One region of the Streptomyces sp. NPDC097617 genome, then DNA from elsewhere that is predicted to be linked to it. Evidence: riboswitches for the same ligand, from Rfam matches in the RefSeq annotation. Region 1 holds a riboswitch; the other holds the start of a gene.
The links. A riboswitch is a leader RNA that binds a small molecule or an ion and turns the genes downstream of it on or off. The one in region 1 is predicted to bind S-adenosylmethionine.
Positions count from the first base shown of each region.

Region 1 (7,357 bases):
ATGCAGGGCGCCATCCTGTCCGTCCCGGTCGTCGGCACGTACCTGTCGATGTTCCTGTTCGGCGGGGAGTTCCCGGGCGGCGACTTCGTCGCGCGGTTCTACTCGGTGCACATCCTGCTGCTGCCCGGCATCATGATGGGCCTGCTCGTGGCCCACCTGATCCTGGTCTTCTACCACAAGCACACCCAGTACGCGGGTCCCGGCAAGACGAACAACAACGTCGTCGGCATGCCGCTGCTGCCGGTCTACATGGCCAAGGCCGGAGGCTTCTTCTTCCTGGTCTTCGGTGTCATCGCGGCCGTCGCGGCGATCGCCTCGATCAACCCGATCTGGGCGCTCGGCCCGTACCGCCCGGACCACGTGTCCACCGGTGCGCAGCCCGACTGGTACATGGGTATGCCGGAAGGCCTGATCCGAGCCATGCCCGGCTGGGAGATCAACCTGTGGGGCCACACGCTCGTCCTGGGCGTGTTCATCCCGCTGCTGCTCTTCCCGCTGGTGCTCGGCGCGATCGCCGTCTGGCCCTTCATCGAGTCCTGGGTCACCGGGGACAAGCGCGAGCACCACATCCTGGACCGCCCGCGCAACGTCCCGACCCGTACGGCCTTCGGTGTCGCCTGGATCGCGGAGTACATCGTGCTCCTGATCGGCGGTGGAAACGACATGTTCGCGCAGTACTTCCACCTCTCGATCAACTCGATCACCTGGTTCGTCCGGATCGGCTTCTTCCTCGTCCCGGTCCTCGCCTTCATCGTCACCAAGCGGATCTGCCTCGGCCTCCAGCGCCGGGACCACGACAAGGTGCTGCACGGTCGCGAGACCGGCATCATCAAGCGTCTGCCGCACGGTGAGTTCGTCGAGGTCCACGAGCCGCTCCCGCAGGGCAAGCTGCACACCCTCACCGCGCACGAGCAGTACAAGCCGATCGAGATCGGCCCGACGGTCGACGAGAACGGTGTCGAGCGCAAGGTCAAGGCCACCGAGAAGCTGCGCGCGAAGCTCAGCAAGGGCTTCTACGGTGAGAACAACCAGATTCCGAAGCCCACGGTGGAGGAATACAAGGAGATCCAGTCCGGCCACGGCCACCACTGATCCCCGCGCGCAACGCATGAACGCATGAGGGACTGATTTCGGTCAGTTCTGGTGTCGCCACGGTAAGAGCCCCGTCCAGTGTCCGGACGGGGCTCTTTGCCGTAACCGGGGCTGGATAGGCTGAACCCCGACCGATCAGACGTGGGCGCCAGAAAATGGGGACGGCCCACCGACAGCAGGAGCGGACCATGAACGTTGCGACCCCGGCAGGCGGCGACAGCGTGGCGGCCCGTGGCTGGCCGGGCGTTCTCGACGCTCTGCTGACCGGCCAGGACCTGCGCGCCGAGGACACCGCCTGGGCGATGGACCGCATCATGCGCGGGGAGGCCACCGACGCCCAGATCGCCGGCTTCACCGTCGCGCTGCGGGCCAAGGGGGAGACCGTCGAGGAGATCAACGGCCTCGTACGGGCGATGTACGAGCACGCCAACCTGATCGAGGTGCCCGGCCGGACCGTGGACATCGTCGGCACGGGCGGCGACGGGGCCAAAACGGTGAACATCTCCACGATGTCGGCGATCGTGGTGGCCGGCACCGGAGCCAAGGTCGTCAAGCACGGAAACCGGGCCGCGTCCTCCGCGAGCGGCTCCTCCGACGTCCTGGAGAAGCTCGGCGTCAACCTCAACCTCAGCACGTCGCGGGTCGTGGAGGTCGCCGCCGAGGCCGGCATCACCTTCTGCTTCGCGGTGAAGTTCCACCCGGCGCTGCGCCACGTCGCGGCGGCCCGCAAGGAACTGGGCATCCGCACCACCTTCAACATCCTCGGCCCGCTGACCAACCCGGCCCGGGTCCGGGCCCAGGCCTCCGGCGTGGCCGACCCCCGGATGGCCCCGATCGTCGCGGGCGTCCTCGCCGAGCGGGGCTCCTCCGCGCTGGTCTTCCGGGGCGACGACGGCCTGGACGAACTGACCACGGCGTCGACCTCGCGGATCTGGTGGGTCCGCGACGGCAAGGTCACCGAGCAGACCTTCGACCCGCGTGACGTGGGCATCTCCCTGGTCGACGTCTCCGCCCTGGCCGGTGGGGACCCCTCGTACAACGCGGACGTGGCCCGCCGCCTGCTGGCCGGCGAGACCGGCCCGGTCCGCGACGCCGTCCTGCTGAACTCGGCGGCCGCCCTGGTGGCCCTGGACCCGGGCACCGGCACCCTGGAGGAGCAGATCGCGGCCGGTATCACCCGCGCGGCCGAGTCGATCGACTCGGGGGCGGCGCTGGCCACCCTGGAGCGCTGGGTGCGGGCCAGCAACGCCTAGCGGTGCCCGGCCGCGCCGGAAAGGCGTGAAAACGACGACCCCGGTCCACGATGCGGACCGGGGTCTTGCGTCCGGCCGATCTTGTGGCAGGATGCTGATCAGGTCACGAGTGACAGCGTTTAGGCCCCGGCTTGCTGTCCGGCAACCCTCCTTCCGTGGCGGGGTGCCCCGGGTGATGACCAGGTCGTAGGCAGCAAGGCCTACGGCAAGCGCGGATCCCTCGACACCAGGGGTCCTGGTCTCTCGAGGAGCGTTTTCCGTGAGCAAGCGAATGCGATAGGGCGACTCAGCCCCCACTTCACCCTCGGACCAGGGCCGCTTCCGTGCGCCCTCCTCTCGTTCCGGGGACCTTCCCGTACCCACGTGCGTACGGGCACGCCGAAGCCATTCAGCCCTGCCTGCCGGGAGATATCGCCATGTCCGCATCCCTGAACACCGCTGCCGTCGCCACCGTCGCCACCGTCGCCACCGCCGTGGACCCCGCCTGTGCCGAGCCGCTCGCGGTCCTCGGCCGGGACGTCACCGTCCCCCTCGTCACCGGCGGCGAGGTCACCTACGCGGCCCTCGACTACGCGGCCAGCGCCCCCGCCCTGCAGCGCGTCTGGGACGACGTGGCCGCGTACGCCCCGTACTACGGCAGCGTGCACCGGGGCGCCGGGTACCTCTCGCAGCTCTCCACCGACCTCTTCGAGCAGAGCCGGGTCACGGTCGCCGAGTTCCTCGACTGCCGCCCCGCCGACCAGGTGGTCTTCACCCGGTCCACCACCGACTCGCTGAACCTGCTCGCCGCCGTACTCCCCGCCGACTGCCAGGTGTTCGTCTTCGAGACCGAGCACCACGCCTCCCTCCTGCCGTGGGTGGACGCCCGGGTCACCTACCTCAACGCGCCGCGCACCCCGGCCGAGGCCGTCGCCACCCTCGAGCGGGCGCTCGCCGACCGGGAGCCCGGCGGCCCGGCGCTGGTCTGCGTCACCGGGGCGTCCAACGTCACCGGCGAGCTGTGGCCGGTGAAGGAACTCGCCGCCGCCGCGCACGCCCACGGCGCGCGCATTGTGCTGGACGCCGCCCAACTGGCCCCGCACCACCCCGTCTCCGTGCAGGAGCTGGACGTCGACTGGGTCGCCTTCTCCGGGCACAAGCTCTACGCGCCCTTCGGCTCGGGCGTCCTCGCGGGCCGCGCCGACTGGCTCCAGGAGGCCCAGCCCTACCTCGCGGGCGGCGGCGCCTCCCGCAAGGTCGCCCGGCGCGAGGACGGCGGCGTGGACGTCGAGTGGCACACCACCGCCGCCCGTCACGAGGCCGGCTCCCCGAACGTCATCGGCGTCTACTCCATCGCCTCGGCCTGCAAGGCCCTCACCGAGGCCGGCTTCGAGAACCTCGTCGCCCGCGAGCAGCACCTCATCGCCAAGGTCCGCAGCGGCCTGGCGGAGGTCCCGGCGGTCCGGATCCTCTCCCTCTTCGGGGACGACGCCCCGCGGGTCGGCGTCATCTCCTTCGTGGTGGACGGCTGGAACAGCTCGCACTTCGCGGCGGCGCTGTCCGCGGAGTACGGGATCGGCGTGCGCGACGGGCTGTTCTGCGCCCACCCGCTGGTCCGCACCCTGCTCGGCAGCGAGCCGCAGGCCCAGGGCGAATGCGGAGCCCCGGAGGCCGCGCCGGGCGAGCGCTCCCTGAACGCGATCCGCGTCAGCTTCGGCGCGGGCACCCCCGACGAGCACGTGGACCGCTTCGTCCGCGCGGTGAAGGAACTCGTCGCGGACGGTGCGAAGTGGCAGTACCGCACGGAGGAAGGCCGCTGCGTCCCGGCGGTGTGACCTGCGGTCGGCTCGGCGGTGTGCGGCGGCCTTGCCCTGTCCGGGGGTCGCCTCAATCGCCGGCGAGGCTCAGGGTGGTCCGTACTCGGCGGGACTTGAAAAGGGTGGGTCGGTGCCCGGCAGGAGGGTCTCCTCGGCTCGGCGCGCGCGGGGTATGTCCCGGCCGGGCGGCCGCGGTCGCGCCTCGTCCTGCGGGGACCCTCCTGCGTGTCCCCGCCCCACGGCCGGGCCCACACCGGTGCGAAGGGGAGTGGGAACGGCCCCGCACACATTCAGCCTCGCCGGCGTTCGAGGCGCGGGTCCGGGCAGCGGCCGGCACACCACACCGGCCGCGCCGCGACCGGGGTCGGACCGTCGAGGCCGGCGCTACGCGTCGAGGCCGATCGCGAACGCCGCCTCCAGGTCGTGCTGCGAGTACGTGCGGAAGGCCACGTGCGTGTCCGTCGCCTCGACGCCCGGGATCTTGCTGATGCGGCCGGGGATGATGTCCGCCAGGTTCTCGTGGCGGGCCACGCGGACCAGCGCGATCAGGTCGTACGTCCCCGTGACGGAGTAGACCTCGCTGACGTTCTCGAGGGAGGCGATGGACTCGGCGATCTCGGGGATCCGGTCCACGCTGGTCTTGATGAGCACGATCGCGGTGATCACGGCTGGCTGTCTCCCTCGGTGGCCGTCGCTGGTCGACTCACTCTAGTCGTACCCCGATACCGGGCCCACGCGTAGACGAAGCCCAGCGAGAAGCCCACCAGATGGGCCAGATAGGCGACCCCGGGCCCGCTGCCCGCGCGCTGCGCCGCCACCCATTGGAGGGCGAACCAGAACAGCAGCACCATCCACGCGGGGAACCGCAGCGGCAGGAAGAAGAGGAACGGGAACAGGCTCGTCACCCTCGCCCGCGGGAGCAGGAAGAGGAAGGCGCCCAGCACCGCCGAGATCGCGCCGGACGCCCCGACCAGCGTCTGCGGGGACCCCGCGTTGGCCGCCGCGTACGCCGCCATCGCCAGGTAGCCCGTACAGAGGTAGAAGACGAGGAACGCCGGGCGGCCCATCCGCTCCTGTGCCATCGCGCCGAAGACGTAGAGGAACAGCATGTTCCCGAGCAGGTGCAGCCAGCTGCCGTGGACGAACAGTGCTGTCAGCGGGGTCAGCCAGGCGCGGGGGGTGCCCGTGAACAGTTCGTCCGGGACGACGCCCCAGCGCCGGAAGTACGCCGCCCCGTTGGACAGCAGTTCTTCCCCCGTCCCGTAGACCGGGTTCAGTCCCGAGGCCGGGCCGAGTACGAACACCACGGCGCAGCCCGCGATCAGCGCATGGGTGACCACCGGTCCCCGGGCGGCCTCGCGAACGGCCCGCCACTTTACGATCATGTGACAGAGCATGACGTAAGGGGACCCACCTGAAGCGGTGGCAGGCCGTAGGGTTACGAGCTGCGGTCCGCAGGACGACGCATACGGCGGCTCGGACGGCTTTAATTGAATCAGCTACGAAGGAGAGAGCGGCCTGATGACGGTTCCCCAGCCGACGGACACCACCCGGTGGCGCTGCACCCTGTGCGGCAACCTCACGCGCTTCGACGTCACCCGTTCGTCGAAGGTCGTGGAGTACGTCCACCTGGACCTCGCCGGGGAGCCCAAGGTCGAGGAGCGCGAGGTGGTCAATGAGACCATCGAGTCGGTCCGCTGCCGCTGGTGCAACGCGGTGGACCAGATCGAGCTCGTGGACAGGCCGGGCGCGGACTCCTGACGGAGGCGCACCCACAGGAAGATCACGGTAGGGGTGACGGATTGTGGAGCCAGCAAGCGGCGCTGAGCCGGCCGATGCGGCCGGCGACGCCGCGGAGGCGCTCGACCACCCGCTGCCGGAAGGCGTGCGGCGTCGGGTCGTCGCGCTCGTCTCGGACGCCTTCGGCGCGCTGACGGTCGCGGACCTCCCGGCGCAGCTGCGCCAGTATGCCCGGTTCACCCCGACCCGGCGCGCCAAGTTCGCGGGCAATGCCATGGCCGCGGCGGTCGAGACGGACGCGGTGTTCCGCGGCCGGGTCGCCGAGAAGCTGCGCGAGGCGCAGGCCGACCTGGCCGCCGCGCTGGAGGCCGGCTCTCCGCCGGCCGCCGCGGATCCGCTGGACGTGGCGGCCGCCGCTTTCGTCCTGCGGCCGAACGGCTGGGTCAAGCTGGTGGCCGCCGCGGGCGAGGAGGCGCAGCGCGCCGACGCCGAGCGGGTGGGCGAGGAGACCCGGCGCGAGCTGGAGCGGCTGCGCGAGGAGCTGGCCCACGTACGGGAGCTGCAGCGCGCGGGCGGGGATCAGGTGCGGGTCGAGCTGGACGCGGCCCGCAAGGAAGCGGAATCGCTTCAGCGCAAGCTGCGCAGTGCTCTCAGCGACGTCAAGCGGGGTGACGCGGCCCTGCGCAAGGTGAATGCGGAGATCGACGGGATCCGTGGCGACGCGGCGGCCCGGGTGGCCGCGGCCGAGAGTGAGAGCCGGCGGCTCAAGTCCCGTCTCGCCGAGGTGGAGACGGCGCTGGAGACCTCGCGCCGGGCCACCCGTGAGGGGCGCAGCATCGAGGACATGAGGCTGCGGCTGCTGCTGGACACGGTGCTGGACGCGGCCCAGGGGCTGCGCCGGGAGCTGGCCCTGCCGCCGGTCTCGACGCGGCCGGCGGACACCGTGGACGCGGTGGAGCCGGGGCGGATGACGCCGAAGGACATCGCGGCGCGTGCCCTGTCGGAGACCGATCCGGCGCTGTTGGACCAGCTGTTGGCGCTGCCGCAGGCCCATCTGGTGGTCGACGGCTACAACGTGACCAAGACCGGCTATCCGACGATGCCGCTGGAGAAGCAGCGGCTGCGGCTGCTGGGCGGGCTGTCGATGCTCGCCGCGCAGACGGGCGCGGAGATGACCTGTGTGTTCGACGGGGCGGAGCTGGCGGCCCCGGTGCTGCTCGCGCCGCCGCGCGGGGTGCGGGTGCTGTTCTCGAAGGCCGGTGTGACGGCGGACGAGCTGATCCGCCAGCTGGTGCGAGCGGAGCCGCCCGGCCGGCCGGTGGTCGTGGTCTCCACGGACCGGGAGGTCGCCGACGGGGTGGCCAAGGCGGGTGCGCGGCCGGTGACGTCCGCCTTGTTGCTGAAGCGGCTTTCGCGCGTTTCATAACTACTGGCCCCAATGCCCGAATTGGCGGGACTCGTGGAGGACGCACCGTC
Region 1 is NZ_JBIWCL010000001.1:284,585-291,941, forward strand. Features, by position in the region: gene ACIQZO_RS01370 (cytochrome bc complex cytochrome b subunit) at 1-1,092, shown strand, start outside; gene trpD (anthranilate phosphoribosyltransferase) at 1,281-2,345, shown strand; SAM riboswitch class IV at 2,447-2,563, shown strand; gene ACIQZO_RS01380 (aminotransferase class V-fold PLP-dependent enzyme) at 2,762-4,159, shown strand; gene ACIQZO_RS01385 (Lrp/AsnC family transcriptional regulator) at 4,526-4,807, opposite strand; gene ACIQZO_RS01390 (rhomboid family intramembrane serine protease) at 4,804-5,526, opposite strand; gene ACIQZO_RS01395 (hypothetical protein) at 5,663-5,902, shown strand; gene ACIQZO_RS01400 (NYN domain-containing protein) at 5,943-7,307, shown strand.

Region 2 (7,357 bases), on a different contig from region 1:
TCAGAAGTCCATGTCACCACCCGGCATGCCGCCGCCCGCGGGGGCACCGGCCTTCTCGGGCTTGTCGGCGATGACGGCCTCGGTCGTCAGGAACAGCGCGGCGATCGACGCGGCGTTCTGCAGCGCGGAGCGCGTGACCTTCGCCGGGTCGATGATGCCCTCGGCGATCATGTCGACGTACTCGCCGGTCGCGGCGTTCAGGCCGTGACCGATCGGCAGGTTGCGCACCTTCTCGACGACGACGCCACCCTCGAGACCACCGTTGACGGCGATCTGCTTGAGCGGGGCCTCCAGGGCGAGCTTCACGGCGTTGGCGCCGGTCGCCTCGTCACCCTCGAGCTCCAGCTTCTCGAAGACCGCGGAGGCCTGCAGCAGGGCCACGCCGCCACCGGCGACGATGCCCTCCTCGACGGCCGCCTTCGCGTTGCGAACGGCGTCCTCGATGCGGTGCTTGCGCTCCTTGAGCTCGACCTCGGTCGCGGCGCCGGCCTTGATGACGGCCACGCCGCCGGCCAGCTTCGCGAGGCGCTCCTGGAGCTTCTCGCGGTCGTAGTCCGAGTCGGAGTTCTCGATCTCGGCGCGGATCTGGTTCACGCGACCCTGGACCTGGTCGCTCTCACCGGAACCGTCGACGATGGTGGTCTCGTCCTTGGTGATGACGACCTTGCGGGCGCGGCCGAGCAGGTCGAGACCGGCGTTCTCGAGCTTGAGGCCGACCTCCTCGGAGATGACCGTGCCGCCCGTGAGGATGGCGATGTCACCGAGCATGGCCTTGCGGCGGTCACCGAAGCCCGGGGCCTTGACGGCGACGGACTTGAAGGTGCCACGGATCTTGTTGACGACGAGGGTGGAGAGCGCCTCGCCCTCGACGTCCTCGGCGATGATCAGCAGCGGCTTGCCGGACTGCATGACCTTCTCCAGGAGCGGCAGCAGGTCCTTGACCGAGCCGATCTTGGAGTTGACGATCAGGATGTACGGGTCGTCGAGGGACGACTCCATGCGCTCCATGTCGGTGGCGAAGTACGCCGAGATGTAGCCCTTGTCGAAGCGCATGCCCTCGGTGAGCTCGAGCTCCAGACCGAAGGTCTGGGACTCCTCGACGGTGATGACGCCTTCCTTGCCGACCTTGTCCATGGCCTCGGCGATGAGCTCGCCGATCTGGGTGTCGGCGGCGGAGATGGAGGCCGTCGAAGCGATCTGCTCCTTGGTCTCGACATCCTTGGCCTGGGCGAGCAGCGCGGCGGAGACGGCCTCGACGGCCTTCTCGATACCGCGCTTGAGGGCCATCGGGTTCGCACCGGCGGCCACGTTGCGCAGGCCCTCACGGACGAGCGCCTGGGCCAGAACGGTGGCGGTGGTCGTACCGTCGCCGGCGACGTCGTCCGTCTTCTTGGCGACTTCCTTGACCAGCTCGGCGCCGATCTTCTCGTACGGGTCCTCGAGCTCGATCTCCTTGGCGATGGAGACACCATCGTTGGTGATCGTGGGGGCGCCCCACTTCTTCTCAAGGACGACGTTGCGACCCTTGGGGCCAAGGGTGACCTTGACGGCGTCGGCGAGCTGGTTCATCCCACGCTCGAGACCGCGCCGGGCCTCCTCGTTGAACGCAATGATCTTGGCCATCTGAAGTGGTCCTCCCGGACAGCGGTGGATTGCTCCCAGGACCGCGCCCGCGCCCGCGACGGACGGCCTGCGTGCCCGGCGGTTCCTTCCCGCCGAACACTGCGGGCCTCACCGACCCGGTCCTCGTTTCAGTAGCACTCTCACCTGGAGAGTGCTAACGCCAATGATTAGCACTCGACCCCCTCGAGTGCAAGCTGCTTGGGTGAACGCCCCGCCGTTGCAGGGCATACGCACGAGGGGCCCACATCCCGTGTCCAGGATGTGGGCCCCTCGTGGTGTTCCAGGTGTCGGCGGTCGATCGCGCCAGGACTAGCCGAGTGCGAGCTTGACCATGTCCGCCTGCGGACCCTTCTGGCCCTGCGAGATCTCGAACTCGACCCGCTGACCCTCTTCAAGGGTGCGGTACCCGTCCATCTGGATGGCGCTGTAGTGGACGAACACATCCGCACCACCGTCGACCGCGATGAAGCCGTAGCCCTTCTCCGCGTTGAACCACTTGACGGTGCCCTGAGCCATGCCTAACTCCCCTATTACTGGCCCTTGCGCAGGAACGCACTTCGCGATCCCGGGTCAGAACTTGCGTCGGAACGCGTCGACCGAGGCTGAATGTATCTGCGCGGATGCTGTCTGCAACAGGTCAATCCGATGAGAATTCTGGACACCGGGAAACATTGAAATAGAGTGAAAATTTGCCATACTCCCGGGCAACTCGGGCCTGACATAACTCGCCAAAGCCCCATAGCGCACTCGCATGTTGGCCCAATGTCGACCCTTGCGCGGCCCGTTCATATGCAGGGGGCAAGAACAGCGGAGGGGACTTCCCCAACCTTACCGCGCCCAATCAAGCAGAATTGCCCCCTCCGCTTTTAGCGGAGGGGGCAATTTCGGTTTGCGCGTGTCACCTGGGAGGTGACCCCGGAGATCCGGGCAATCAGCAACCGCCCGCGACGGCCGGGATGATCGAGACACCGGCGCCGTCAGGCGTCACCGCCTGCAGCCCGCCCTCGAAGCGCACGTCGTCGTCGTTCACGTAGACGTTCACGAAACGGCGCAGCTTGCCCTGGTCGTCCAGGACGCGCGCGGCGATGCCCGGGTGGCTCTTCTCCAGGGACTCGATGACCTCGGCGAGGGTCGCGCCCTCGGCCGGGACCTCGGCGACGCCGCCGGTGTAGGTGCGCAGGATGGTGGGGATGCGGACGTTGACGCTCATGGCGCTACTGCCTTTCCGGTAGGGCGGAGGAGAAGGGGTCAGACCAGGCCGGCGGCGCGGAACGCGTCCAGGCTCGGGCGGATGGTGGCGGTCTGCCCGCTGTCCGCGGCCACCGCCTCCAGGGTCTTGAGGCCGTCACCGGTGTTGAGGACGACAGTGGTCAGCGTCGGGTCGAGCTGCCCGTTGTCGATGAGCTTCTTCGTCACGCCGACGGTCACACCGCCCGCGGTCTCGGCGAAGATGCCCTCGGTCTGCGCGAGGATCTTGATGGCCTCGACGACCTGCTCGTCGTTCACGTCCTCGACGAATCCGCCGGTGCGGCGCGCGATGTCCAGGACGTACGGGCCGTCCGCCGGGTTGCCGATGGCCAGCGACTTGGCGATGGTGTTCGGCTTCTGCGGGCGCACCACGTCGTGACCGGCCTTGAAGGCGGTCGACACCGGGGAGCAGCCCTCGGCCTGCGCACCGAAGATCTTGTACGGCTTGTCCTCGACGAGGCCGAGCTTGATGAGCTCCTGCAAACCCTTGTCGATCTTCGTCAGCTGCGAGCCGGACGCGATCGGGATCACGATCTGGTCGGGCAGCTGCCAGCCGAGCTGCTCGCAGATCTCGTACGCCAGGGTCTTGGAGCCCTCGCCGTAGTACGGGCGGAGGTTGACGTTGACGAAGCCCCAGCCCTCGCCCAGCGGGTCGCCGATGAGCTCGGAGCAGAAGCGGTTGACGTCGTCGTAGTTGCCCTCGATGCCGATCAGGTCACCGCCGTACACACCGGCCATGACGACCTTGCCCTGCTCCAGGTCGTGCGGGATGAACACGCAGGAGCGGAAACCGGCCCGGGCGGCCGCGGCGCCGACGGCGCCGGCCAGGTTGCCGGTCGAGGAGCAGGACAGGGTGGTGAAGCCGAAGGCGCGGGCGGCCTCGACGGCGATGGCCACCACGCGGTCCTTGAAGGAGTGCGTCGGGTTGCCGGAGTCGTCCTTGACGTACAGCTTGCCGGTGACGCCCAGCTCTTTGGCCAGGTTGGCCGCGTCCACGAGCTTGGTGAAGCCCGGGTTCAGGCTGGGCTTGGAGGCCACGTCCGCGGGGACGGGCAGCAGCGGCGCGTAGCGCCAGATGTTGTCGGGGCCGGCCTCGATCGCGGCGCGCAGGGCCTCGGGGTCACCGGTCGGGAGGTCGTAGGCGACTTCCAGCGGCCCGAAGCACTCGGCACACGCGAAGATGGGGCCGAGCTCGAAACGGGTACCGCACTCACGACAGGAAAGGCCGGTGGCAGGTCCGAGATCAACAGAGGTGGAAGCAGTCTGTGCAGCCATGATGGCGAGGCCCTTTCTCCTCATCTTCCCCATGGCGCACTTCGCCATGAGACGGAATTGGCACCTTCCCTAGCCGGGGACCTCGCTGATGTCGCTGAGTGCGATCGCGAGAACCGACTGGAGGGTTGCCGGGGCTTCAACGGGCCGTGTCCCTCTGCCCCTCTGGATGAGCGGTATGGCACCGGGCGGCGCGCTCTTCGGCGCACCCGGGCGTTTGTCGCGGGGACCCCCGGCATGCGGTGGTCCTTCGCGTTGTTCAAGACTGTAACCGAAGGGCCGGGCGGTTGAGACAGCCGTCCGAACCGCGAGATGGATCACATACCGGCGAATATCGCCGACACGCAGGGAGTGCTGAGGGTGCTGGAAGAGGTGGAGCGATGGCTGGCCGACCGCTCCTGGTCCGCCGCCGACCGACCGCTCGACCAGCTGCTCGACCGGAAACGGGCGGCCGGGACAACGGTCAGCGTGGTGCTGCCCGCGCTGGACGAGGAGGCGACGGTCGGCGCGATCGTCGAGGTGATCCGGCGTGAGCTGATCGAGTCACTGCCCGTCCCCCTGGTCGACGAGCTGGTCGTCGTCGACTCGGGCTCCACCGACGGAACCGCGGAGGTCGCGGCCAAGGCCGGGGCCCGGGTGGTGCACCGCGACGACGTGCTGCCGCGCATCCCGGCGCTGCCCGGCAAGGGCGAGGTGCTGTGGCGCTCGCTGCTGGCCACCGACGGGGACATCGTCTGCTTCGTCGACGCCGACCTGCGGGACTTCTCCGCCTCTTTCGTCTCCGGGATCGTGGGGCCGCTGCTGACCGACCCGGACGTGCAGTTCGTCAAGGCGATGTACGACCGCCCGCTGGGCCCGGAATTCGACGGGCTCGCCTCCGGCAGGGCCCCCGGCCAGGGCGGCCGGGTCACCGAGCTCGTCGCCCGCCCGCTCCTCAACCTGCACTGGCCGCAGCTGGCCGGCTTCGTCCAGCCGCTGGGGGGCGAGTACGCCGTACGCCGCTCCCTGCTGGAGCGGCTGCCGTTCCCCGTCGGGTACGGCGTCGAGCTGGGCCTGCTGGTCGACGCGCTGCACACGGTCGGGCTGGACGCGATGGCCCAAGTGGACGTGGGCGTACGGCTCCACCGCCATCAGGACGGGCAGGCGCTGGGCCGGATGGCCGCGGCGATCTACCGCACCGCCCAGCTACGGCTCTCGCGCGGGCACCTCGTCCGGCCGGAGCTGACGCAGTTCGAGCGCGGCCCGGAGGGCTTCGTACCGCGGACGTACCCGGTGGACACCGAGGAACGGCCGCCGATGGCGGGCATCAAGGAGTACGCGCGGCGTCGCGTGGCGTGAGGGAACGTACGGTTTGAGCGGGCACGGGCCGGGCTAGGTTGGCCGCATGGCTTCCCAGGTACTCGTTGCAGCGAACCGCGGCCCCCTCTCCTACGCCCTCGACGACGGGACGCTCAGCGCCCGGCGCGGCGGGGGCGGACTCGTCTCCGGACTCTCCACGGCCCTCGCGGAGCAACCGGAGGCGGTGTGGATCTGCGCGGCGCTCTCGGAAGCGGACCGGGAGGCGGTCCGCCGGGGCGTGTCCGAACCGGGCGTCCGGATGCTGGACATCGATCCCAGCATGTACGACGACGCGTACAACGGCATCGCCAACTCTGTGCTGTGGTTCACCCACCACCACCTGTACGACATCCCGCGCGAGCCGGTCTTCGACGCCGAGTTCCGCCGCCGGTGGGAGTCGTACGAGCGCTACAACCAGGCCTTCGCCGACGCACTGGCCGAGGAGGCGGCGCAGGGCGCCTCTGTACTGGTGCAGGACTACCACCTGGCGCTGGTCCCCGGGCTGCTGCGGGTGCTGCGCCCCGACCTGCGGATCGCGCACTTCACGCACACGCCGTGGGCCGCGCCCGGCTACCTCTCGATGCTGCCGGACGTGGTCCGCGAGACCCTGCTGTGGGGCATGCTCGGCGCGGACGTGCTCGGCTTCCACACCGAGGCCTGGGCGGCCGAGTTCCTGGGCTCGGCACGGCTCGACGACGCGTGGGGGCAGGCCGAGGTCCTCGAGGGCTCGGTGGTGGAGCACCGCCGGTACACGGTGTGGCCCACCCGCACCACGCGGGTACGGGCCTACCCGCTGGGCGTGGACGGCGACGAACTGCGGGCGCTGGCGCACCGGCCGGAGGTGAACGACAAGCTGGCGGAGCTGCGGGCGGAGGTGGACGGCCTGCGGACGATCGTCCGCGTGGACCGCACGGAACTCTCGAAGAACATCCTGCGCGGCCTGCTGGCCTACCGCGAACTGCTCACCACGCGCCCGCAGTGGCACGGCCGGGTGGTCCACCTGGCGTCGGCGTACCCGTCACGGCAGGACCTGCGGGTCTACCGGGAGTACACGGCCGCGGTGGCGGAGCTGGCGGCGGAGATCAACGCGGAGTTCGGTACGGAGGACTGGCAGCCGGTGCTGGTCTCGGTGAAGGACGACTTCGCGCGCTCGCTGGCGGCGTACCGGCTGGCGGACGTGGCGCTGGTGAACCCGGTGCGGGACGGAATGAACCTGGTGGCGAAGGAGATCCCGGTGGTGTCGGAGGCGGGGTGCGTGCTGGTGCTGTCCACCGGGGCGGGGGCGTACGAGGAGCTCCGCCAGGACGCGCTGACGGTGAACCCGTACGACGTGACGCAGACGGCGGAGGCGCTGCACGCGGCGCTGTCGATGCCGATGGCGGAGCGCGCGGAACGCTGCAAACGCCTTTCCGCTGCCGCGACGTCCCTCCCCCCGACGGCCTGGTTCACAGCCCAGATGTCTGCCCTTGACAGTTAGCCCCGCCGGCGCCAAATCCGGCGGCGCCGCTGCTGCTGGGGCTCCGCCCCGGTGGACCATACACCCCGGGACCTAGAAAAACAGCAGGTCCGGGCATGCAAAAGGCCCCGCCCGACATGTGGTCGGACGGGGCTCGCGTGCGTTGGTCAGTCGTCGTACGCCTCGCCAGACAGGATGTCGCGCGCCATGGCAGCGATGATGTCCCGTCGTGATACGTCGCCCGTTGTGTGGCTCGGGTAGTCCGGGGGTAGCTCGTCTTCTACGCGCTGCACGATGTCGTCGACCTTGAACGTGATACCTGTGTCCACGGCGAGGGCAGCAACGGTCTCGACTGCCCGTTCTGTGCGCTGGAGTAGGTCCACGGCGAGGGCTTCATAGGCATCGTCCACAGCGGTCATA
Region 2 is NZ_JBIWCL010000006.1:218,255-225,611, forward strand. Features, by position in the region: gene groL (chaperonin GroEL) at 1-1,623, opposite strand; gene ACIQZO_RS13650 (cold-shock protein) at 1,933-2,139, opposite strand; gene ACIQZO_RS13655 (MoaD/ThiS family protein) at 2,555-2,833, opposite strand; gene thrC (threonine synthase) at 2,872-4,170, opposite strand; SAM riboswitch class I at 4,164-4,319, opposite strand; gene ACIQZO_RS13665 (glucosyl-3-phosphoglycerate synthase) at 4,504-5,481, shown strand; gene ACIQZO_RS13670 (trehalose-6-phosphate synthase) at 5,528-6,958, shown strand; gene ACIQZO_RS13675 (hypothetical protein) at 7,105-7,356, opposite strand.
Region 2: it holds a riboswitch for S-adenosylmethionine, as region 1 does, so the genes downstream of both, thrC (threonine synthase) here and ACIQZO_RS01380 (aminotransferase class V-fold PLP-dependent enzyme) in region 1, are expected to answer to the same signal.